DNA from 3 places in the Marinobacter sp. bablab_jr008 genome. Region 1 is predicted to be linked to each of the others. Evidence: predicted binding sites of a transcription regulator. Region 1 holds the regulator's gene; each other region holds the start of a gene.
The links. The regulator sigma-54, encoded in region 1, starts transcription at its own class of promoters, with help from an activator protein. The targets are predictions, from matches to a motif close to ANTGGCATNNANNTTGCTNT.
Positions count from the first base shown of each region.

Region 2: JIF53_RS02015 (TorF family putative porin) is a predicted target of sigma-54. The motif match lies at 4,732-4,751, and genes of this name have one in related genera.
Region 3: JIF53_RS02645 (PEP-CTERM sorting domain-containing protein) is a predicted target of sigma-54. The motif match lies at 4,196-4,215, and genes of this name have one in related genera.

Region 1 is NZ_JACDWW010000059.1:105,167-113,160, forward strand. It holds gene JIF53_RS09085 (ATP-binding cassette domain-containing protein) at 1-794, opposite strand, end outside; gene JIF53_RS09090 (KpsF/GutQ family sugar-phosphate isomerase) at 969-1,958, shown strand; gene JIF53_RS09095 (KdsC family phosphatase) at 1,958-2,527, shown strand; gene lptC (LPS export ABC transporter periplasmic protein LptC) at 2,524-3,123, shown strand; gene lptA (lipopolysaccharide transport periplasmic protein LptA) at 3,107-3,673, shown strand; gene lptB (LPS export ABC transporter ATP-binding protein) at 3,651-4,376, shown strand; gene JIF53_RS09115 (RNA polymerase factor sigma-54) at 4,565-6,094, shown strand; gene hpf (ribosome hibernation promoting factor) at 6,168-6,476, shown strand; gene ptsN (PTS IIA-like nitrogen regulatory protein PtsN) at 6,565-7,035, shown strand; gene rapZ (RNase adapter RapZ) at 7,090-7,974, shown strand; gene JIF53_RS09135 (HPr family phosphocarrier protein) at 7,981-7,994, shown strand, end outside.
Region 2 is NZ_JACDWW010000032.1:43,194-51,187, reverse strand. It holds gene JIF53_RS02030 (efflux RND transporter permease subunit) at 1-1,126, opposite strand, end outside; gene JIF53_RS02025 (efflux RND transporter periplasmic adaptor subunit) at 1,141-2,325, opposite strand; gene JIF53_RS02020 (TolC family protein) at 2,375-3,676, opposite strand; gene JIF53_RS02015 (TorF family putative porin) at 3,963-4,691, opposite strand; gene JIF53_RS02010 (OprO/OprP family phosphate-selective porin) at 4,972-6,057, shown strand; gene JIF53_RS02005 (TonB-dependent receptor family protein) at 6,468-7,994, opposite strand, start outside.
Region 3 is NZ_JACDWW010000037.1:112,890-120,883, reverse strand. It holds gene JIF53_RS02655 (ABC transporter permease) at 1-2,162, shown strand, start outside; gene JIF53_RS02650 (efflux RND transporter periplasmic adaptor subunit) at 2,190-3,398, shown strand; gene JIF53_RS02645 (PEP-CTERM sorting domain-containing protein) at 3,460-4,146, opposite strand; gene msrB (peptide-methionine (R)-S-oxide reductase MsrB) at 4,298-5,491, opposite strand; gene JIF53_RS02635 (sensor histidine kinase) at 5,588-7,054, opposite strand; gene JIF53_RS02630 (response regulator transcription factor) at 7,057-7,758, opposite strand; gene JIF53_RS02625 (NAD(P)H-binding protein) at 7,910-7,994, opposite strand, start outside.

The DNA of each region.
Region 1 (7,994 bases):
ACACCAAAATCAGCCGCCGCATCGCCACTCGGGTAATGGAACGGCACCGGGCCATCAGGCTGCCCTTCAAGAAACTGCTGAACCCGCTCAGACGGATGTGCCCGCAGCTCCTCGGGAGTGCCCTCACCGATCACCTTGCCGTCGGCAATAATGCAGGCGTAATGGCAAATACTCAGGGATTCCGGCACGTCGTGCGACACCAGAACGCTGGTTAGCCCCATGGAACTGTTGAGATCCCGGATCAGCTTGACCAGCACGCCCATGGCAATCGGATCCTGCCCGGCAAAGGGTTCGTCGTACATGATCAACTCCGGGTCGAGTGCGATACTGCGGGCCAGTGCGACGCGCCGGGTCATGCCACCGGACAACTCTGAGGGCATCAGCTCTCTGGCACCACGCAAGCCCACCGCCTCCAGCTTCATCAGAACAATGTCCCGGATCATATCTTCGGGTAACGACGTGTGCACACGCAGCGGGAAAGCGACATTCTCGTAGACACTGAGATCGGTAAACAGCGCGCCACTCTGGAACAGCATGCCCATTTTTTCGCGCAGCTGGTAAAGCGCCTTGCGCTTTAGCCGGGGCACGTCATGGCCTGCCACACTCACCTGGCCGGAATCCGGGCGAAGCTGACCTCCGATGAGCCTGAGGAGCGTGGTTTTACCGGTACCACTGGGCCCCATGATGGCAGTCACCTTCCCTTTGGGAATATCCAGACTGATTCCATCAAAAATCCGGCGCCCGGAACGGGAAAACACCACATCCCTAAGTGTTATGTACGCAGATGACTCCATAATCCATCCCTTTCAAGGAGCGCCTACATTATGACAAGCTCTCCCAGACCTCAATTAAAGCAACGTAAAATGTCTTGATGGCAATGATCAGAATCCCTGATGCAGGCGAGCCGGGGGCACCAGAAGTGATATACTTCGGCCTCAAATCCCAGATCGAGCAGACAGCCAGCCGACATGACCGAATCAAATACCTTCAACACCCAGGACTTTTGCAACTCGGCCCTACGGGCAATCCGCATCGAGCGCGAAGCCATTGAAGCGCTGGAAAGCCGTATAAACGGTGACTTCAGCCGCGCCTGCGAGGTCATCATGGCCTGCAAAGGCCGGGTTGTGGTGACAGGTATGGGCAAATCGGGGCACATCGGCAACAAGATTGCCGCCACGCTCGCCAGCACGGGCACGCCCGCCTTTTTTGTTCATCCCGGCGAAGCCAGCCATGGCGATCTGGGCATGATAACACCCCAGGATGTGGTCATCGCCATATCCAACAGCGGCAGCACCAGCGAAGTGGTCACCATTCTCCCTCTGATCAAGCGCATGGGCGCGCCATTGATCAGCATGACAGGCAAACCCGATTCCGTACTGGCACAGGAGGCCGTTGCCAACCTGGATGTCAGCGTGGCCATTGAAGCCTGCCCCCTGGGCCTGGCACCCACCTCCAGCACCACCGCCACCCTGGTCATGGGGGATGCCCTGGCCGTGGCGCTGCTTGAAGCCCGGGGATTCAGCGCCGAGGATTTCGCGTTCTCCCACCCCGGCGGCAGCCTTGGACGCCGCCTGCTGCTGCGGGTATCCGACATCATGCACACCGGTGACCAGATTCCTCAGGTTGCCGAGGGCACAACCCTGAGCGGGGCACTGCTGGAAATAACCCGCAAGGGCCTGGGTATGACCACGGTCGTTAATGCCGCCGGCACCCTGACGGGCATCTTCACCGACGGCGACCTGCGCCGGACCCTGGACAAATCCGTGGATGTGCACACTACCCCCATCCAGGACGTGATGACCCGCAACGGCAAAACCATCCGGGCAGACCACCTGGCGGCAGAAGCCTTGAATATCATGGAAGAAATGAAGATCAACGCCTTGCCGGTTACCGACGCAAACGGCACCCTGGTGGGCGCCATTAATATGCACGACCTGCTGCGGGCCGGAGTGATTTGATGACTCAGACAGCGCATCCGTTACAAACCCACTGGGACGCAGCCCTGAAGGCCAAGGCATCGGGCATTCGCCTGATCGCCCTGGATGTGGACGGCATCATGAGCGATGGTCGCCTCTATTTCAGTGCCAGCGGCGACGAACTCAAGGCCTTCAACATTCTTGACGGCCTGGGCCTGAAACAGCTGATGCAGGCAGGCATCACCGTGGCGGTGATTACCGGACGACGTTCTCCCCTCACGGAAAAGCGAATGTCGGATCTGGGCATCCCGCATCTGATGCAGGGTCGCGAAGACAAGAAGGTCGCATTGCTGGAACTGATCCGGGATATGAACCTTGAGCCGGAGCAGATTGCCTACATGGGCGACGACCTGCCCGACCTGCCCGCGCTGCGTTTTGCCGGCCTTGGCATCACGGTACCCAACGGCTACTGGCTGGTTCAGCAACACGCCGACTACTGTACCCGCAGCCACGGTGGACAGGGCGCTGTGCGCGAGGCCTGCGATCTCCTGCTCTGGGCTCAAGGGCACCTGGACACCACTCTTGCTCCCTATCTGGACGAGCCAGCATGATCACCGAGCGGCTTTTCGGCGATCGTGGCAAACGGCGGGTTACAACCCTGGCCCTGGCCGTCACCGTAACAGCAACCGTTTTTTTGCTGTGGCAAAGCGACGAGCCTGTCAGCTCACGGAATGCCGCCAGCGACCTGCGGGGGCCCGCAGAACCCGACGGCTTTGTGGTGGGCGGCCAGTACCGTGCATGGGATGAGCAAGGCAACCTCCAGATTGATCTCACAAGCCCCAGAATTGAACAGTTTGAAGAAACCGGCACGGCTCATCTGGACACGCCGAGAGCCCGGCTTTTCAGTGAGGGCAGCCCCGAACCTTGGCTCATCGAGTCCAATGAAGGTAGCCTTCAGCAGAACAATGAAAAGCTGGAACTTACGGGGAACGTCCGGTTGACCCGACAGTCCGAAGGCCGCGAAGCCGTTCTCGAAACCGAGGCACTGACCCTGGACAACAGCAACGGCACCGTCTACACAGACCATCCGGTGTCCATCACCGAGCCTTTCGGCGTCACCCGCTCCACCGGCATGAAAGCCTGGATCGACGAACGCATTCTCGAACTCAACTCCCGGGTAGAGGGACAATATGAAACCGTCAGGTAAACGATCTTTCTGCCGGCCAGTGATTCTGGCCATGGCATTGCTGGCCGGCCCTGTATCGGCATTCAATCTGGATTCAGACATCCCCATCAAGGTCAGTGCCGATTCTGCCCGCCTGGACGATAGCGCCGGTACGGCCGTTTACACCGGCGCTGTCGAACTGATCCAGGGCGAAACCCGGCTGGAAGCGGATCGGGTGGTACTTTACCGGAACCAACAAGGTGTCAGCCGGATTGAAGCCGCCGGCAACCCCGCCCATTACCGGCAACCTGGCCAGGAAGGCGAAGGCATGACCGATGCCAAGGCCCTGAACATCACCTGGTCTGGCGATGAAAACCTGGTCATTTTTGAAAGACAGGCCGTCATCGAACAGGGTGGCAACGTATTCCGGGGCGATGTCATCCACTACGACACCGTTCGCCGCGTTGTTACTGCGGAAGGCGGCACGCCATCCGACGGCGGCTCCGGCCGGGTGGAAATGGTGATTCAGCCTCGTAATTCAGCTCAATCCAGTGACGGGAAAGGTTCGGATGGCAGTTCTCAGGGCCAGTAATCTGGCAAAAAGCTACAAGCAGAAAAAAGTGGTGCTGGACGTTTCTCTGGAAATTCGCTCCGGCGAGATTGTCGGCCTGCTCGGCCCCAACGGCGCCGGCAAGACCACCTGCTTCTACATGATCGTGGGCCTGGTGCCTGCGGATCACGGCCGGATCACCATCGACACCCAGGACATCACCCCGCTGCCGATGCATGGCCGCGCCCGCAAGGGCATCGGCTACCTGCCCCAGGAAGCCTCCGTGTTCCGCAAACTGACCGTACGGGACAACATCATGGCCATCCTCGAAACCCGCAAAGGCATGAGCCGGGCGGAACGGGACGCCAAGCTGGAAGAGTTGCTGGAAGAGTTCCACATTACTCACATCCGGGACAGCGTGGGTATGGCACTATCCGGCGGCGAACGCCGCAGGGTTGAAATCGCCCGGGCGCTGGCCATGGAGCCTGCCTTTATTCTGCTGGACGAGCCCTTCGCGGGCGTAGACCCCATCTCAGTGAGTGACATCAAGCACATCATCCGGCACCTTCGGGACAAGGGCATCGGGGTCTTGATCACCGACCACAACGTTCGGGAAACCCTCGACATCTGCGAGAATGCCTACATCGTTTCCGGAGGCCACATCATTGCCTCCGGCAATGCCGAAGCCATTCTGGCAAACCAGCAGGTGAAAGAAGTATATCTGGGCGACGAGTTCCGGCTCTGACCTGATAAAACAGGGTTTATCCGAGGCCTGATTGTTTTGATGATCTGTAGCAAGTAAACTCGGCAAAAAACTTGCTTATACTGTCTACAGACAATGGCAAGTAACCAGCGTACAACATTTTTTTCGGCCTGTGCGCCGGCAAAGCAACAACCGGGATGCCCACGAGTTATGGATCTTGAGCCATGGTTATGAAAGCCTCATTACAGCTTAAGCTGGGCCAGAGTCTGACCATGACGCCCCAGCTGCAGCAGGCTATACGCCTGCTGCAGCTTTCTACCCTCGATCTCCAGCAGGAAATCCAGCAGGCGCTGGAATCAAACCCCATGCTGGAAACCTCCGAGGACGATGAGCACGCTGAAGGCGACGAACGCGAAGAGCACGAGCACAGCGAAGCTTCCGGCTCTGAGACCACCCAGGACGACAGCCACCAGGACGCGAGCCCGGACTGGGACGAAACCGAGAACGGCCCAGACTGGTCGTCCGAGAACGATATTCCGGACAACATTCCTGATGATCTGCCGGTTGATACCGCCTGGGATGACATCTACCAGTCTGCCCCGGCTCCGGCCAGCAAGGGCGAAGACGAGCACGAATCGGATTTCGAGACTCGTAATTCGCCCACCGAAACCCTGCAGGATCACCTCGAGTGGCAGCTGAACCTGACGCCCCTGAGCGAGCGGGATCAGGCCATTGCCCACGCGCTGCTGGATGCCGTGGATGAGCGCGGCTACCTGACGTCTGACATCGAGGACATTCACGCAGGGCTGCTGGACGAATCCGAAGAAGATCCGCTGGAACTGGACGAAGTGGAAGCGGTACTCCACCGCCTGCAACACTTCGACCCGCCCGGCGTGTTCGCTCGGGATCTCCAGGAATGCCTGCTGATTCAGCTCAACCAGCTGCCACCGGATACCCCCTGGCTGCGCCAGGCGAGACTGGTGGTTACCCAGTTCCTGCATCTGCTTGGCAACCGGGACTACGCACAGCTGTTGCGCCGCAGCCGGCTCAAGGAAGACCAGCTGAAACAGGTACTGGCCCTGATCACCAGCCTGAACCCTCGCCCTGGCGATGTCGTGGACCGGGCCGAACCGGATTACGTTATCCCGGACGTCATCGTACGCAAACACGAAGGCCGCTGGCGGGTTGAACTCAACCCGGAAATCGCTCCGCGTATCCGGGTGAATGCCAGCTACGCGTCACTGATCCGCCGGGCTGACAGCAGTGCCGATAACACCTACCTGCGCGACCAGCTGCAAGAAGCGAAATGGTTTATCAAGAGCCTGCAAAGCCGGAATGAAACCCTGCTGAAAGTGGCCACCCGCATCGTTGAACACCAGCAAGGGTTCCTCGATCAGGGCGAAGAAGCCATGAAGCCTCTGATCCTGTCTGACATTGCCCAGGCGGTGGAAATGCACGAGTCCACGATTTCCCGGGTTACCACCCAGAAGTACATGCACACGCCCCGCGGTATTTTTGAGCTGAAGTACTTTTTCTCCAGCCACGTCAGCACCGCCGAGGGCGGCGAATGCTCGTCTACAGCCATCCGGGCGATGATCAAGAAGCTGATTGCCGAGGAAACCCCGAAAAAGCCATTGAGCGATAGCAAAATTGCAGCCATGCTAGGGGAACAGGGAATCAACGTGGCGCGGCGTACCGTGGCCAAATACCGGGAGGCCATGCATATTCCTCCCTCGAACGAACGAAAACGCCTGGTTTAAACTTTCGCCGGTGCAAGATGCACTGGCACGCAAGCCGGCAAGCACGCCGGCAGTATGACAACAGGAGACGCCTATGCAACTCAACATTTCAGGCCATCACGTAGAACTGACTCCCGCTCTGAAGGATTACGTCAACACCAAGTTCGAGAAGCTGGAGCGTCACTTCGACCACATCAGTAACTGCCAGGTCACACTGGAGGTCGAGAAGGTGCGCCAGATGGCGGAAGCCACGCTGCACGTGATTGGTGGTGAGATTCACGCAAAGGCAGAAAATGAGGACATGTACGCCGCAATCGACGCTCTGGTCGACAAGCTGGACCGTCAGATCCTCAAGCACAAGGAAAAGAACGTAGACCGGATGCACGGTAACGGCGGTCGCTGAAGCGCGAACCTTACCGGGTGTTTCATGAAACGAGCTGCGGCGGGGCTAACCGGCCGCAGCCTTTTTTTTACGGACATGCAGTCGATCCATGAGCGAGCCATCCCTGACCATCGACAATATTCTTGCCCCTGAACTGACCCTGTGTAAGGTGCCGGCCTCAAGCAAGAAACGTGTGCTGGAGTTCATCGCTGAACGGATTCACTTTCAGGATGAAATCCTCAGCGACACCCAGATCTTCAACAATCTGGTCTCCCGCGAACGGCTGGGTAGCACCGGTATCGGCGAGGGTATTGCCATCCCCCACTGCCGACTGGAAGGCCTGGACCGGGTCATCGGCGTGCTGATGACTCTGGAGGAGCCGGTAGACTTTGATGCTATCGATAACCAGCCGGTAGATCTGGTGTTTGCACTGATCGTCCCCAAAGAAGCCACCAGTGAACACCTGGAGTTACTGAGCCAGCTGGCGGAGCGCTTCAATGACAGCACCTTCTGCGCCCGGCTGCGCCAGTGTGAAGATGCCGCGAGCCTTTACCAGCGTATGGCGGAGAGTAATCACTGAGATCAGCCTGATATCTGGACAGGCTGCCAGGCAGATTGAAGGAGAAACAGTCCCATGAAGCTGATTATCGTCAGTGGCCGATCCGGTTCCGGCAAGAGTACGGCTCTGCATGTGCTGGAAGACCTGGGATTCTACTGCATCGACAACCTGCCCATTGGTTTGCTGTTCCCGCTGACCCGGGAGGCGGCCACCCAGGAAGCACCGGGCCGGCTGAAGAAAATGGCCGTCAGTATTGATGCCCGTAATCTTTCTGCCGAGCTGGCCAATTTTGAAACCATCTACCAGCAACTGAAGCAGACCGGTGTCGAGCTTGAAATCATTTTCCTGGATGCCGACGAGCAGTCACTGCTGCAGCGCTTTCACGCAACCCGCCGCAAGCATCCGCTGAGCGATGACAAGACGTCTCTGCGGGAGGCAATCACCAACGAAAAGCAATTACTGGAACCCCTGTCAAAGCTGGCCGATCTTTACGTCAACACGACCGGGCTCTCCATGTATGAGCTACGCGACATGATCAAGCAGCGCGTGGCCGGCCGCAAGGATCAGGAACTGGCACTGCTGTTCCAGTCCTTTGGCTTCAAACATGGCGTGCCGGTGGATTCAGACTACGTCTTCGACGTCCGCTGCCTGCCCAATCCATACTGGGACACCAGCCTGCGCAAGCACACCGGCGTTGATCAGCCGGTCATCGAATTTCTTGAACGGGAACCGCTGACACGTCAGATGGTGGATGACGTCACGGGCTTCCTGAATACCTGGCTGCCCTCGTTTGCCGACAGCAATCGTAGCTACATGACCATTTCCATCGGTTGCACCGGTGGCCAGCACCGCTCCGTTTATGTGTGTGAGCAGCTCGGACGCTATTTCCGCGACAATTACCGCAATGTGCAGGTGCGCCACACCGAACTGCCACACCTTCAAGCCCGGGGAGAAATCTGAGCGCCTATGATTTGCCGCCC
Region 2 (7,994 bases), on a different contig from region 1:
GCAACGTCGCCACCACGATCAGTGTGGAACGAATGTTTCCCAGGAACAGATAAAGGAACACCAGCACCAGAACCGAGCCCTCAAGCAACGCTTTCTCGACAGTGCCTATAGCCTTGCCCACCAACTCCGCCTGGGAGTAATACGCTTCGATCTTCAGACCCTCCGGAAGTGACTTGTTCAGGTCGTCGATTTTTGCATTGACGTCCTCAAGCACCTGGCTGGTGTTGGTCCCGATCAACTTCATCACGTAACCGCCAACGGACTCCTCACCCGAGGACACCTCTGCACCACGGCGAATTGCCGGTCCAAGACCAACCTCCGCAACATCCTTGACGTAAATTGGGGACTCCCCCTCACTCTTGGACACAATGATGTTCTGGATGTCTTTGATGCCTTCGGAACCAGAGTTGACCCAGCCGTAACCGCGAACAATGTATTCTTCACCTCCTCTGGTAATGAAAGAGGCGCCGACATTGCGATTGTTCTGGGTAAGGGCACCGCGAACATCCGAGACCGTCAGGCTCCTTGCCTGAAGCTTGTGCGCGTCGATATTGACCTGGTATTGCTTAACCTCGCCTCCGATGGACAGCACACCGGTTACCCCGGGTACGGTTCTGAGCTGCGGCTTAACAATCCAGTCCTGGATCGTGCGAATTTCCTGCAAGCTGTACTGGCTCTCGTCCTCAGCTTTCAGGGAATACATCAGGATACGTCCCAAGCCCGTGGTGATGGGTCCTAGTTCGGGTTCCCCCATGCCCTCCGGGATCTGGCGCTTGGCTTCTGAAAGCCGTTCGTTTACCAGCCGCCTGGCGAAGTATATATCGGTGCCATCTTCGAAATAGATGGTCACCCGGGAAAGCCCGAAAATCGACGTGCTCTGAACCTTCTGCAACTTGGGGATGCCGTACATGCTGATTTCAATGGGATAGGAAATCAGCGTTTCAATATCCACCGGCGACAGACCAGGACTGGCAGTAAAAACCTGAACCATGGTAGGCGTCGCGTCGGGAAATGCGTCCACCGGCAGTTTTTGAAATGAAAATACCCCGGCAACGATCACGGCGATAGCAAAAACAATCGTCATCAGACGGTTGTTCAGCGCATAATTCACAATTGCGTTAACCATGTTCCCCCCGGGTTTTAGTGTCCGTGAGCGGCGCTACGGCCACTGGCGGTAATGGCCGACATCAGATCAAAAGCGCCTACTGAAACCACTTCCGTGCCCGCGCTGATCCCGGACTTGATCTCAATCAAGCCGTTTGCTTCCTTGCCAAGCGTGACGGGAACAGCCTTGTAAGCCCCTTTCTCATCGCCCGGAACAAACACAACAGATTCACCGCTAATGGTTTGAACCGCATCATCCGGAACCAGCGGCAGTGATGCCTCCGCTTCCGTCATGATTCTGGCGGTGGTATAGGTATTCGGGCGAAGGTCGCCCCTGGGAGACTTCAGTACAACGCGAACGGGGATGGTGCGGGTCTTTCCATCCAGCATGCTCGACACCCAGGATACCTGCCCACTGTGAAACCGGTCAGAACCTGAATCCCTGGAGGCAATCTGAACCTCGTCTCCCGTTGAAATCTGGTCAATATCGGATTCCGACACCTGAAGAATGGCCCACAAAACCGAGGTGTCTGCCACGATGAAAGGCGTATCCGATGGACTTAACGTCTGACCCAGCCGGACAGGCATCTGTTCGACACGCCCCTCAATGGGTGAGCGAAGCGCGTATTGCGCCAGCCCCCCACTGTCACCTGGCGACTCACTACCGTATACCGCCAGTTGTTCCCGCACGGAATCGTACTCCGCTTTTGTGGCAAGGTAGATCGCCTTGGCATCAAGAAATTCTTCCTCGCTGGAAATACCTTGGTCCTGCAATTGTCTTTCGCGATTGTAGTCTGACTCGGCTGCTTCTTTACGGGCCTCCAGCGAGATCAACCGGGAGCGAATCCGGGCCAACTCCACACTGTTCAAGGTTGCCAATAGCTGCCCTTTCTTGACGTAATCCCCCAGGTCAACCACCAACCCCGTCAACTTTCCTTCCAACAGCGGACCAACCTCGGCCACGCGATCCGGCACATACTGAATCTCGGCAGGTGCCGTAACAATTGCGCCAGCGCGCCCCTTGGCAGCCGTCACCGTCTCAATGGACAATAACTCTGTCTGCTCCGGCGTCAGATGGATCTGGCGGGACTGGTTCTCCTCTCCGGCATGCTCGACGCTTTCTTCACCGTGTTGGTCACCTCCAGCTTCTCCGGCAGCGTATGCTTGCTGCAGGCTCAGAATGCTGGCAACTATTAAAAATATCTTCAGATTGCGAATCATTCATTCACCCTCGCTATTTAAAGAACGGTCAGTTTTGAATTTCGTACCCTCAGGAACCGGCTGACATCGACAGAGCACCTCCTGTGCTTATCTCCAGCGCCCGGACGGCATCGATATAATCATTCTGCGCCTGAACGTATTCCTGCCTTACCGACAGGAGATTGTCCTGTGCTGCCAGAACATCCGAGGCACCGACCTTGCCCGCCCGAAATGCTTTCTGCATCAGTTGTAATGTTTCCTCTGAACGCTCCAGGATCGACTCGTTCATCTGGCGCAGCCGAACGGCGGTGGATTTATACCGGGCCACAGCCGACACAACCTGACGCTCTGTAGCCAGGCGCAAGGCCTCTGCCTCAAGCTCGGAGGTTTTCAGCCGCGCAGCAGCTTGTCTCTGCTCACCGGAATAATCATGGAAAACGGTCAAAGGCATCGACACCCCTGCACCGAAAAGGTTGGAGCCTTCCTCACGATCATAAAATCCGAAGACTTTCAGATTTGGAATCGTCAGGCTTTTCGCAACTTCAAGGCCAGATTCATCCGCTGCAATTCTGGCGGCCGCCGCTTTCAGGTCCGCTCTCTGACTCTGTGCCATCTCGACAAGCTGGCTGGTCGGAGGCAGGTCTTCGAGCGTCACATCAAGCTCGCCGGTCACCCCAACGGCATCGGAGGGGGACACCCCGAGCACTTCGGTAAGGTCAATTTTTGATTGCTCGAGCTTTTGTTCCGCCGAGGCTTTTTGATTCCGGGCCCTGGCAAGCCCAATGACTGCGGTATTGAGATCAATCCGGGTTTGTTTACCCTGTTTTACGGACATTTCAACCAGGTCTTTGGTGCGTTGCATAAGTTCAACGGCACGGGTTGCGGTTTCCAACTCTTTCTGAGCCAGCAGTATCCGGAAATAGGCGGCCCGCACCCGCGCCTTGGTGGCTACCTTCAGGTATTCAAGCTCCTGTTGCCGGGACGTGAGATTACTCCGGGCACGCGACTGCCCAAGGTCGCCGCGATTACCCATCCAGATCTCCTGAGTAACCCTCACCCCATATTCCAGGGACTCGTCGGCCTGATCCGGGGCCTGACGGGCCCCCAACTCAAACTCTGGATTGCTCGGCGCCCAGCGGCTGGCATGATCAAGCTGTCCCTGCTGTATCGAGACCGCGGCCCGCCTCAAAGCCAATACCGGGCTATTCTCGAAAGCCATCACCATGGCCTGGTTCAGGGAAACAGCCTGGCTGGCTTTGGCCTGCTGATATTCTTTCAGCGACACACTCTCTTTTGCCTGGGCCGACACCATAGGAGAGACGGCCAAGGCTCCCGGAACTATCATCGCGCACAACAACAATCGTTTGTTCATTCAGTATCATCCTGGCTGTTTGACTGAGGTCAGTGAGTCAGCATTTTTGCGTGGGAATCTGGAACGACCTTACAGACAAACCTTTAATACAGTTTGAAATTCAGGCACCGGATAAGAAATGAGCTTTGGCGGCAGGGGGGGGGCAGAGGTAAGGGCGAGGATGTCGAGTCACCGGGCGTCAAGGCAGGCGCACGATGGTGGGTTCTTGCATGATAAATAAAAACCGGCCCGTCATTTGGGCCGGCTTTTTATTCTGGATCTGAATTGCTTGTGATCACTTGGCCGATCAGAAACTCCTGCTCCAACCCAGCCAGAACTTCGGATCATCCGAGTTGACAGAGCCAAGCGCGTCGGTTGACTCAATGTCCGCGTACTCCACGTTAACACTGAAGGAACCGAAGTTTCCCGCATCCTTTGTAACGTTGGCGGCGACGTGTGAATAACTTGCCTCACCGACAGAAGCCTTGCCGTCATCGGCGAAGTCATAATAGCCAAGCGTCACACCGGCACTGTAGCTGTCCTGCAGAGGCACCCCAACAGAGGCGTAGTAATAGGCATCTCCTTGCACGAACACCCCATCACCACTGGTGTCGCTGTTGATCGTGTAGGCCAGGCCTACAGCAGCAATGCCATAGCTGATCTCGCCGTAAAGTTCGCCGAAATCAATGGAGTCCGGCGCGTCAGGATACGCATAATAAATGTACCCAACGTCATAACCCAGTTCTTCCACAGAGCCGGAGAATCCGGCATAAAGATCAAGCTCATAGCTGGTGCCGTCACCAAAATCGACATTGGAACCCCAGCCACCGGCGTAGAAGCCCGACGCATGCTCATAATCCAACCCTCCCTGGACAGCCGCAGCCCCGTCTGTCTGGGTGACGCCCCGGAACAGATAGTTGCTGCTGGCGCTCACATTTGAGCTGACGTCAGCGCTAACAATGGCGGGCGCAGCCTGAAGTGCTGCAAGCAAAGTGATACTGATAAATCCGGATTTGGTGAAAAACTGCTTCTTCATAATGGATACCTTCGGTTGGGTTTCATTGCTCCAAATATGATAAGCAAAAGTCTTGCCACATCTTATTTATTCTTTTTTATCATAGTTATAGAGACAAATCGGCACATTCTGAGCTTGCCCCCGAAAAACGACCGCAACACCTAGCGCCCCAGAACCTGTCACCGGCCCGGACCAGCGCCCTGTTTTGATGCATTCTCTGTAACCATTCTGTAATCTTTGCCAAATAGACTTTAATCGCGCTTCAACACACACAAGCAAACCGAAAAAGGTGAGACAGATCATGAGCAAGAAATATTTGGGCTTGGCTTTGGCGATTTCTGCCGCTTCTGCTGCACAGGCCGGAAACGTTACGACCAGCGGCGAAGACCTTGTGATCGATACCGACAGCGGTATCAAAGTGAAAGTGTCGGATAACTCTGCGTCTTTTCAGCTCGGCGGGCGCATTCAGTGGGATTACGACGCCACGCAGTCTGACGACAACGGTGTTGACACTACCGATTTCGATGTGCGCCGGGCACGCCTCTACGCCAAGGGCCACTTTGGCGACTGGGCGTACAAGACCCAGTTCAACGTCGCTGAAAGTGATGGCGCCGACGGCGGTACTGCTGAAGACCTGTACATTCGTTACATGGGATTTGGCTCAGCTGCAACCGTGACTATCGGTAAACAGAAAGAGCCATTCGGCCTGGAAGAATTAACGAGTTCGAAAGACATCTCAGCGCTTGAGCGATCTGCCATGACCGAGCGTTATGCCCCCGGTCGCAGCGGTGGCATCCAGCTCAGCGGCAAGGGCAGCAACTGGACCTACGGTATCGGCTATTTCGAGGCAGACGGCGATGGCAGCGACGACTTCAATAACACGGCAGTAACCGCGCGGGGCACATTTGCACCCGTTCAAACGAATAATGCTGTTGTTCATCTTGGCGCGGGCTATACCACGCGTGACGCCGACGTTCAGGCCGATGAGGTCGATACGTTTAATCTGGAATTGGCCGGCGCTTCCGGGCCCTTCCATGCCCAGGCCGAATATTTCGATTCCGAGGAAGGCCAGGTGGATGTTGATGGCTATTACGTACAGCTTGGCTGGATCATCACCGGCGAAAGCCGTCCTTACAAAGCTGGAGCATTCAAGCGAGTGAAACCGTCATCGCCCAAAGGAGCCTGGGAAGTTGTTGCCCGCTTTGAGGATGGTGACGGAAAATACAGTGATGTGGGGCTGGCCACAACTGACGGCGAGCAAACGACACTGGGGCTCAACTATTATGCCAACAGTAATGTCCGACTTGGCGTGAGCTATATGGATGGGGAAGAAGCCAATGGCGCTAGCGGAGATGAAGTGCGTGCAAGGTTGCAATATGCATTTTGAACGCATGGGAGGGGGCTTGGTTGAGCTCACCACTTGATAGGGCACTGGTACGGGAAACATTGCGATCAAAAACAATCGGAAAATTCAGTTAGAGTTCAGTTTAGCTTGATATAGTTCTTGCGAGTTAATGAAGTACTCAGGTTTTTAGGGCAGATATTCATCTGCCCATTTTTTTGTCTGCCCCGCTCTGAATAGAGTTCATCTGAAGTTTCTGGGTACATAGCTATCTGGCAATAATCAATTCCTGAAAAAGGGGCGCACCGACGCGCACGTGGAGTCGTCTGGCAGTCTGTCGGGATTAGGTTGTTAGGTCTCTCATAGCCAGAAAACCCCGGCTGGAAACCGGGGCTATGACAGAGAGGGAATGCAAAGGCGAACTCGCCGCCGATCAGTTGGCCTTGGGTTGTTGATCAGAAATTAACGCTGATCCCCAGCGAAGCGGTACGTGGCATGTTTGGCCTGGCGCCATCGGGCAAACGTGAGACAATTTGCTGTTCATCGAACAGGTTGTCCACTTTCAGGAAGACATCGGCACTGGCGGTCAGTGCGTAGCGGCTGATGAAATCGACCAGGAACAGGGACTCGGTCTCGTCCAGTTTCGTGGCGGTGTTGTTGCATCCCGCGCTGACACACATCTCATCGACGTAGGTGGCCACAAGGTAGTTGTCCCAGCCACTCGGGTGTTCCATGCCTGTCCGGAAGCTCATCTGGTTTTCAGGTACGTCCTTGAGCTGCTCGCCTTTTTTCAGGCCCGAAGCGGCATTGTCCTTGCTGATTTCCGCCTGGGTAAAGGTGTAGGTAAGGCTGACCGGAAGGTAGAACTCGCCTGCCCGGGTGCCGGTCTGGAGCTGGAACTCAACACCGGAAATTTCAGCCTCGCCGGTTACAAAGCTGCCAGAGGTGGCGCCATTGCTGCACGGCGAGCCCACGGAACAGTTTTCGGCCTTGTTGGAGAAGTCGCTGTAGAAGCCGATCATTTCCGCGAAGAACGCATTGCCAAAGTACCGGAGGCCGGCCTCCCAGTTCTTGCTGGTTTCCGGATCTTCGTTTGCCCTGGCACCACCTCCGAGAGGGGAGAAACCCCGGTGCACACCGCCCAGAACCTGCCAGCTTTGGGTCAGGTCGTAGGTAAAGGAAGCGCCGGGCAGGAGTTCAGCGCTGTCATTGGCGCGGGTGCTGTCGATGGTTGTGCGGCCGGGATCCGCGTATTGGGTGCGACTGGTCTGCACATCTTCGTAGCGCAGGGCCAGATTAATGCTGAGCTTGTCCGTCGCCTGCCATTTGTCGAGTGCCCAGAAGCTCAGGGCTTCGCCGGTCTCGAAGCGGTTGTTGCTGCCCGTTGGGGCCACGCTGTTCTGGAACACCAGGGAGCCATTGACCTGGTCGTACACATCCACCGGCTGGAAGCGATCCATTTCATCTTCGTGGGCGCGGGCGCCGAAGTCGAATTCGTGGTTGCCAATGTTTACATCGAAGTTTGTCTGCACGCCCTGGGAGACGTACTCTCTGGCGTTGTTCTTGTAATTCAGGCCGCTGGTGTCAACGGTACCGTCGAGAATACCCTGGGCATTGGCGTCACCGGCGTTTGCCTGGTCGATGATGTTTCCGGCGCCACTGAGCTTGTACCAATTGCGTTTGAAGTCGTTGCGATAGAGGGTTGTGGTGCTGCTTACATTGTCGCTCCACTCGAACTGATGAGTCAGGCTGACACCGGAGTGAGTATTATCCATCTGGTCGGGACTGGAAAGCCCGTAGCGCCGGTTGGGGTCCTGGTTGAAGTCCGCATCCGTCAGTCCGACATAGGTCGAGTTGGAGGTTTCCTCGGAATACTGCAGCTTGGCGGTCACGCTCTGGCGATCACCCTGCCAGCGTAGCTTGCCGACATAATCACTGATGTCGAAGCCACTGTTGCGGTTACTTCGGTCAATGTCCTTGAA
Region 3 (7,994 bases), on a different contig from region 1:
GCCATGTGCTGCAAACGGTTTCCGAGCTACCGGGTGTGACCCGCCTGAGCGGCCGGGTGGAAGGCGCCGCAAAGCTCAATCTCCCCGATTACGATGAACCTGTGTCGGCCCACTTGGTGTCTGTTCCTCCGGCCGGCCAACCCGAGGTAAACCAGCTGTATGTCCGGCAAGGTCGACTGCCAAGCGCCACCCACGCCAATGAAGTCGCAATCATTGGCAGCTTCGCGGATGCGCACCAGCTCACTCTGGACGACAGTTTCAACGCCATCATCAATGGCCGACAACAAACCCTGAAAATCGTGGGCATTGTCGAGTCGCCGGAATTCATCTACGTGATACCTCCGGGGGGCATGCTTCCGGATTATCAGCGCTTTGGCGTGCTCTGGCTGAATCAGGAAGCACTGGCCGCCGCCATGGACATGCGGGGTGCCTTCAACAGTCTGGTGCTGCAGATCGACCCGCGGCATCCTGTGGAAGATGTGATCGACCCACTGGACCGGTTGCTGGCGCGCTACGGCAGTACCGGTGCGTTCGCCCGGGCTGACCAGTTCTCACACCGTTTTCTCAGTGACGAGCTCGAGCAGCTGAAGGCCATGGCGATTATCTTTCCGTCCATTTTTATGGGCGTCGCCATGTTTCTGCTCAATGTGGTGGTGACACGCCTGATCAGTACCCAGAGGGAAATCGTCGCCATTCTCAAAGCCTTCGGCTACAGCAATGGCCAGATCGGCTGGCACTATAGCCAACTGGTGCTGGCCATTGCGTTTACCGGGCTTGCCATCGGCTGCGCCAGTGGCCTCTGGCTGGGGCATCGGTTGGGAGAGCTGTATATGGATTACTACCGCTTCCCTTCGCTACTGTTCCGAATCAATCCCTGGTGGCTGGCGTTACTGGCCCTGATCAGCATGGCAGTTGCACTGCTCGGCGGCTGGCGCTCCATCCGCGCTGCGGCCGCCCTGCCCCCGGCGGAAGCCATGCAGCCCGAGAGCCCCGCCCGATACCGGATTACCATTACCGAACGGCTGCTGGGCTGGGTGCGCTTTCATCAGCCTTCACGCATGATCGTCAGGCAGCTCGCCCGCAAGCCAGGCCGAACCGCCCTCTCGGTATTTGGCATTGCCATGGCCACGGCCATCGTGGTGGTGGGCAATTTTCAGTTCAGCTCTGTTTCGCTGATGGTGCACACCCAATTCGCCCGGGTGCAGAAGCAGGACCTGACCGCCACACTCACCGACCCGGTCAACCCGACCGCACTTTACGGAATGGCGCGCCAATCCGGTGTGCGTTACGTCGAAGGACGCCGGGCCGTTACCGTAGAGCTGGTTAACGAACACCGCAGATGGCGCACGGTGCTCACCGGCTTGCCCCGGGACGCCAAACTGCAATTTGTGGTTAACCAGGATCTGGAGAACGTGGCCATTCCTTCTGCCGGCCTGTTGGTAACCGACTTTCTGGCCAAGGCCCTGAATGTTGAGACCGGAGACACAGTTCGGGTGCGAGTGCTGGAAGGCCGACGCCCGGAACTGGACCTCACGGTGGCTGGCGTTACCAGCGAGTTCCTCGGTGTGGGCGCCTACATGAATCTGACCGCCATGAACAAGGCGCTGCGTGAAGGCCCGAGAGTGAACCAGATGCTGATGAATCTGGCGCCGGAGCAAACCAACACCGTCTACCAGGAACTCCGGGATACGCCGGGAGTGATGGCCACCAATCTGCGACAGGCAATGCTCGACAGCTTCTTCGAGACTCTCGCGCGCACCTTCCTGACCTACACCTTCATCATCAGCCTGCTCGGCGGCATTATCGCTTTTGGTGTGATCTACAATACCGCGCGGATTTCCCTGGCCGAACGAGGGCGAGACCTGGCGAGCTTGAGAGTACTGGGGTACAGCCACAACGAAGTCGCCCACATTCTGCTCGGAGAACTGGCCATACTGCTGTTACTGGGAATTCCTCTGGGTTGGGCGGTTGGTTTTGGATTGGCAAGTTTTGTGGTTACCGCGATGCAGACCGAACTCTATCGCGTTCCCCTGGTCCTGACCGGCCAAACCCTGGCATTGGCGGCCAACGTGGTCATTTTGTCGGCATTGATTTCCGGCTTCATCACCTGGTGGCGACTTCGTAAACTGGACCTTGTCGCGGTTCTGAAAACCCGGGAATAATGCACACACACTCACATGGGACCCAACATGGCGACACAACGCATCTCAAAAGGAAAATGGGCCTTCTGGCTTTTGATGGCCTCAGTAGCCGCCATCGTCTTCGCGCTTATCCTGCGGCCAGAGCCCGTTTGGGTTGACCTTGCCCCCGTCGAGCGCGGCCCCATGGAAGTGACCATTCTTGAAGAGGGCAAAACCCGGGTCAAAGATCGCTATCTGATTTCCTCCCCTGTGGCCGGCTATATTCACCGGGTTCAGCTGGACGTAGGCGACGCGGTGATTCCCGGGGAGCTACTGACGTTTGTGGACCCGACGCCCGCCAGCATCCTGGACGCCCGGACCCGCGCCGAAGCCGAGGCTCGGGCAGCCGCCGCCCAGGCAGCACTTCAATCCATCCAGCAAAAGGTTCAGGCGGCGGAGGCTGATGCTGAGTTCGCTCAGAATGAATACCAGCGCCTGCTCGCTCTGGAAGAATCCCGCTTTGTCTCCACCGAACAGTTACAACAGGCGAAATCCACGGCAGCCCGGGCACAGGCAATCCTGCGTTCCGCCCGCTTTGATGAAGAGGTGGCCGCCCATGAACTGGCCGCCGCTCAAACCCGGCTGCAGATTTCAACCGCGTCCTCCAATGGTCAGAAACCTGCCGAGCGGGTCGCCGTGCGCTCTCCGGTTAACGGCGCGGTTCTGGCTCTGGTTCGCCAGAGCGAGGGCGTCATCCAGGCCGGCGAGCCGATACTGGAGGTCGGAGACCCTGGCGCTCTGGAAGTGGTGGTCGAGGTCTTGAGTTTTGATGCCGTCAAACTGGAACCCGGCCTTGGCGTGCGACTGAGTGGCTGGGGCGGGCCGGTACTGGAAGCAACGGTTCGTCGTATCGAGCCTATCGGGTTTGAGGATGTATCCGCTCTGGGCGTGGAAGAACAACGGGTTCAGGTTATTGCCGATATGGTCAGCCCACGGGAGCAGTGGCGACAGCTGGGAGACGGCTACCGGGTGGACGCTGACTTTATCCTGTGGCAAAGCGAAGACACCTTGCAGGTACCCACCTCAGCTATCTTCGAATACAACGGCGCTTCTGCGGTTTTCATGGTTGAGAGCGAAACGGCTAGACACCAGACAGTCACGACAGGACCATCCAACGGTTTAATGACCCAGGTAACGCAGGGACTGCAGGAGGGCGTTCGGGTGGTCCGGCACCCCGGCCGTGGCCTGGAAGACGGCGATCAGGTCCGGGTGCGTTAACGCAACCCCCTGAATGGAACGAAGCCGGCACATAGTGTGCCGGCGTCCGTCTTCAATGGGATCAGGCTTTCGTTCTGCGCGAGAAGCCCAGCCCAGCCAGACCAAGGCCGAGCAAAAGAAGGCTGGCTGGCTCAGGCACTTTCGCGGCGGACGAGAAGGAGGCTGAAAACGCCAGGTCGCCGTAGTTCGACCCGGAACTCCAGCTCTGGGTATCCCAGGTACCGGCACTATTGCCGTTGTTCTGCCAGAAAAAGCCACCGTCCAGATAGGCAGACTCGTCACGCAGGGAGCCTGCATAGGCGGTACCAGTCTGGCCATCGAACAAGCCGGTCGAACTGATAAACGCGATGTAGTCGTTACCCCCGACAAGATTCAACCCGCCGGTGTTGAAGGTAAACTCTTCCATACCATCAAGACCACCGTTGTTGGTTGAGGACACAGCGGCACTCTGGAAAAGCACGGAGCCGGTCGCGCGGGTGGTGGCAGCATCCCAGTCCATTACATAGAAAGCAAAGTCCACGTAATCGGGGTTCACTCTGTCGTTCAGGAAGAACGTCCAGCTATCCAGCTGGGTTTCAGAACCGCCCACCTTGAAGGTTTGTCCGTACGTAGCACTGTTAGATTCACCGAAGGCGGCTATTTCGCTGGAGCCATTCCAGCCAGATACGGTTTCAATAACACCCGCGTTGGCAACGCTAGCGAGCCCGGACACTACAACAACAGAAAGCGCTTTGCCCAACTTGTTCATCTGTACTTCCTTATTTGGTTCTTCCAGAGATAATGACGTTGCCAGCAAGGAAGCACATAGCGTGCCTATTTATATCTTATTGATATAAAACACCTTTATTAGAACAGAAAGCCAGTTATGTAAATTATTCCGACGCTATTATCGCGCAATCTTACTCGACAGCGTCGATCCATTTGCCATACCCCGCGGCTTCCATTTGCTCCAGCGGGATGAACTTCATGGCTGCGGAATTCATACAATAGCGCAATCCCGTCGGCGCCGGACCATCGTCAAAGACATGGCCCAGATGAGAATCAGCATGGGCACTGCGAATCTCCGTCCGGGTCATGAAAAACGACTTGTCCTCACGTTCTACCACTGCCTCTGGCGTAATCGGGCGAGTGAAGCTCGGCCAGCCGGTGCCGGACTTGTACTTATCCCGTGAGGAGAACAGCGGCTCACCGGAAACGACATCCACATAAAGCCCCGCCCTGGTGTTGTCCCAGTAGGTATTGTTGAAGGCGGGTTCAGTACCATCCTCCTGCGTGACCTCATACTGCATTTCCGTCAAACGCTGCCGAAGAGTCTTGTCATCCGGTTTCTGAAAACGTTCGGGGTTAAAACCCCCACTTGCCGCCGCTTCTGTCGGATCGGCCTCCGCAGGCATCGAGTCATTGACTCCGTTATTGGGCTGATAGCGCGAGAAGTCCAGCTCATAATCCTCGCCATAGACCTCTTCAATAAACTGATAACGCCCCGAATTGAAGGTATAGAACTTGTAGCGGACCGGATTCTTCTTGTAGTAGTCCTGGTGGTATTCCTCCGCCGGATAGAATCTCTTGAGCGGCTCAATGGGGATCACCACCGGCTTGTCATAGACGCCGGAAGCCTCCAGTGCCTGCTTTGCCGCCTCTGCGAAGCGCTTCTGCTCCTCGTTGTGGTAAAAAATGGTGGGCCGGTACTGCCGACCACGGTCAACGAACTGGCCCTCCAGGTCGGTCGGATTCATCATTCGCCAGAGGCCGGCCAGCAAGCCCTCATAGGTTATTTTGTCCGGGTCGTAATATACCTGGACGGCTTCAGTGTGGCCTGTACGCCCGGAAGAGACCTGTTTATAGGTCGGACTTTTTTCTTCTCCACCAGCGTAGCCAGACACTGCCTCGACAACACCAGGAATCTTTTCGTAGCCGGCTTCCACGCACCAGAAACAGCCGCCAGCAAAGGTCGCCACGGCCAGATCCGGATCATCCGGTGCATAGGCATTACCTGCACTATCCACTCGCTCTGCTGCCACCTGTGCCGCAAAAAGACCGGCGGCGGAAACCAGCGCCAGGGCGGAAAACAGGCCTATAACTTTTCGTTTCATGACACTTCTCCTCGCTTGAATCCATAATCACAGCCTAGCGATCTGAATTCACAAAAACGTTCAGCAACTATCACAAATCTATAACGCAGCGGAAAGCTAGCTGGAGGAAGCTAACGGTAGCCAGAGGGTAAAGACAGCACCGTTCGCATTGTGCGCTGAGAGCCTGCCTTGCTGCAGGACGACCAAGCGCTGGGCGATCGCAAGTCCCAGGCCTGCATGGCCGGTGCGTTCGGCTCCGGCGGCCTGGTAGAAGGGGTCAAACACCTGGCCAAGGTCTTCTTTGCGGATGCCAGGCCCACCATCAGCAACAGTGATCTCTGCTCCACCATCCCGTACTGACATCGTGAGTATGACTCTTGTATTCCGCGGAGAATGGTCGATGGCATTGCTGATGAGATTGTCCAGAACCCGCTCTGTCATCGCGATATCCGCCAGCACGCTCTCGGTCTCTGTCGCCGAAATGGTGAGCTCAACACCAGCTCGTTCTGCCGCAGGCCTATGCTTCTGAACGACGTCGTAGAGCAACTCAGCCATGACAAACGGCTCGATATCCGGCTGTTTTTCACGGGCATCCAGGGCGGCCAGTTCGAACAACTCCTCAACCTGCCTGCCCAACCGGTGTGTTTCTGACAGGGCCACCGCCAGGAACCGGCCTCGCTCCTCGGCTTCCAGGGTCTCATGCTTCATCCGCAGCGCTTCCAGGTAGCCCTGAATGGACGCCAGCGGTGTTCGAAGATCGTGAGACACCTGAGCAACCAGCTGTCGACGCTGGGCGTCTTTGTGCTTCAGGAGATCCAGCTGCGCCACAATGCGGCGCGCCATGAGATCAAACCGAGAGGCCAGGTAATCAATGTCGTCGCCCTTCTCGACCAGTGGAGGACTCTGCTCAGAGGACAATTCCCTTTCAAACGACTCCACCCGTTCAGTCAGCCGGGACAGCCGCCGCGTTAACATTCGGAAGAATACCAACCCGGCCAGGAGCCCCACGAGCAGGCTCACCGCCAGGGCGCCTGCGCCCATCTGCAACAACCGGTTGCTGTGAACCATGCTCTCCGCGAGGTCGAATTCTTCGCCCCTCAGAACCACATAAAGGTAGCCGGCAGGGTCGATTGCCGAGGGAACAGGGGTTACAGAGAACACTTTTTGCCGATCGTGACTACGAGGGTCGTCCCCCGGCAGAGGATAGGCGTCCGGGTTTTCGAGCAGTGTCTGGATTGGTCCGAGGGATACCCGATTGCGCTTGATTCGGTCCGGATCGGCGGAATAGGCAAGAATGGCCCCATCGGTATCCAACAGGTAAATCTCAAGGCTGGGATTGATCGTCATATACAGCTCGAACAGCTGCTTCAGGGCATCCCGATTCAACTGGCCATCGGTGACCAGGTTTCGGTCAGAAACCAGATTCTGCGCCAGATTCCGGTTCAGTTGCTGGTTAACGGCAGCCGAATACTCCCTGACCGAGGCCAGACTCAGCAAAGTAAATAGCCCGCCCACCACCAACAGCAGCAGGAACAGACCAATGGCCAGCCTCGCATACAGGGTTCGAAGCACGGAAAGGCCCATGGTTAATCCATAAACCGATAGCCCACCCCCCAGACCGTCTGAACGTAACGCGGTTGGGCCGGATCGGGCTCAATCTTGTTACGCAGGCGGTTGATATGGGTGTTTACGGTGTGCTCGTAGCCGTCGTGATTGTACCCCCAGACGGCATCCAGCAATTGGGCCCGGCTGAAAACCCGGCCACGATGGGAAGCAAAGTGCCACAGAAGATCGAACTCACGGGCGGTCAGATCGAGCTCGCGGCACTCCAGGAAGACCCGGCGTCGAACCGGATCAATCCGCAGCCCGTCCGCCTCGATCTCCGCCACGTCGTCTTCGGGTGAGTTCTTCCGGGAGAGCGCGTCCACCCGCCGGAACAGAGCTTTGATGCGAGCGGACAGTTCCGCCACGCTGAAAGGCTTGGTGAGGTAGTCATCCGCCCCCATTTCCAGCCCCAGCACCCTGTCCAGCTCGGTGCTCTTGGCGGTCAGCATGAGCACCGGCACATAACCCGCACTGGAGCGTATTTCCCGGCACACCGCCAGGCCATCCAGGCCCGGAAGCATGAGGTCCAGAATCACCAGGTCAATACCACCGTCCCGGAAACGCGCCAGGCCGCTGTCGCCCCGGTCCCGAAGAACCGCTGTCATGCCCAGGTCGGATACCTGCATGCGGACCAGTTCGCCGATACCGGGATTGTCTTCGATTATCAATACCGTGCGCGGCATGCAGCTGAGGGCTCCTTTCGGTCAACACTGGCTGTCAATCCAGTATTATCGTCAGTCCTCTGAGTCTATCGTGGAAAGTTCACAAAACCATAAACTTCTTCATAAACTCCGGACACAGACAATATCGAACCTCAAGCAAGCGATCACCCAATCACCACACCCCCGTAGGCACAACGTCAGTGACATAGTCTCTGAACCGGCGCGCAGGCCGCCCCAGCACTTCTTCAACCGTTTGA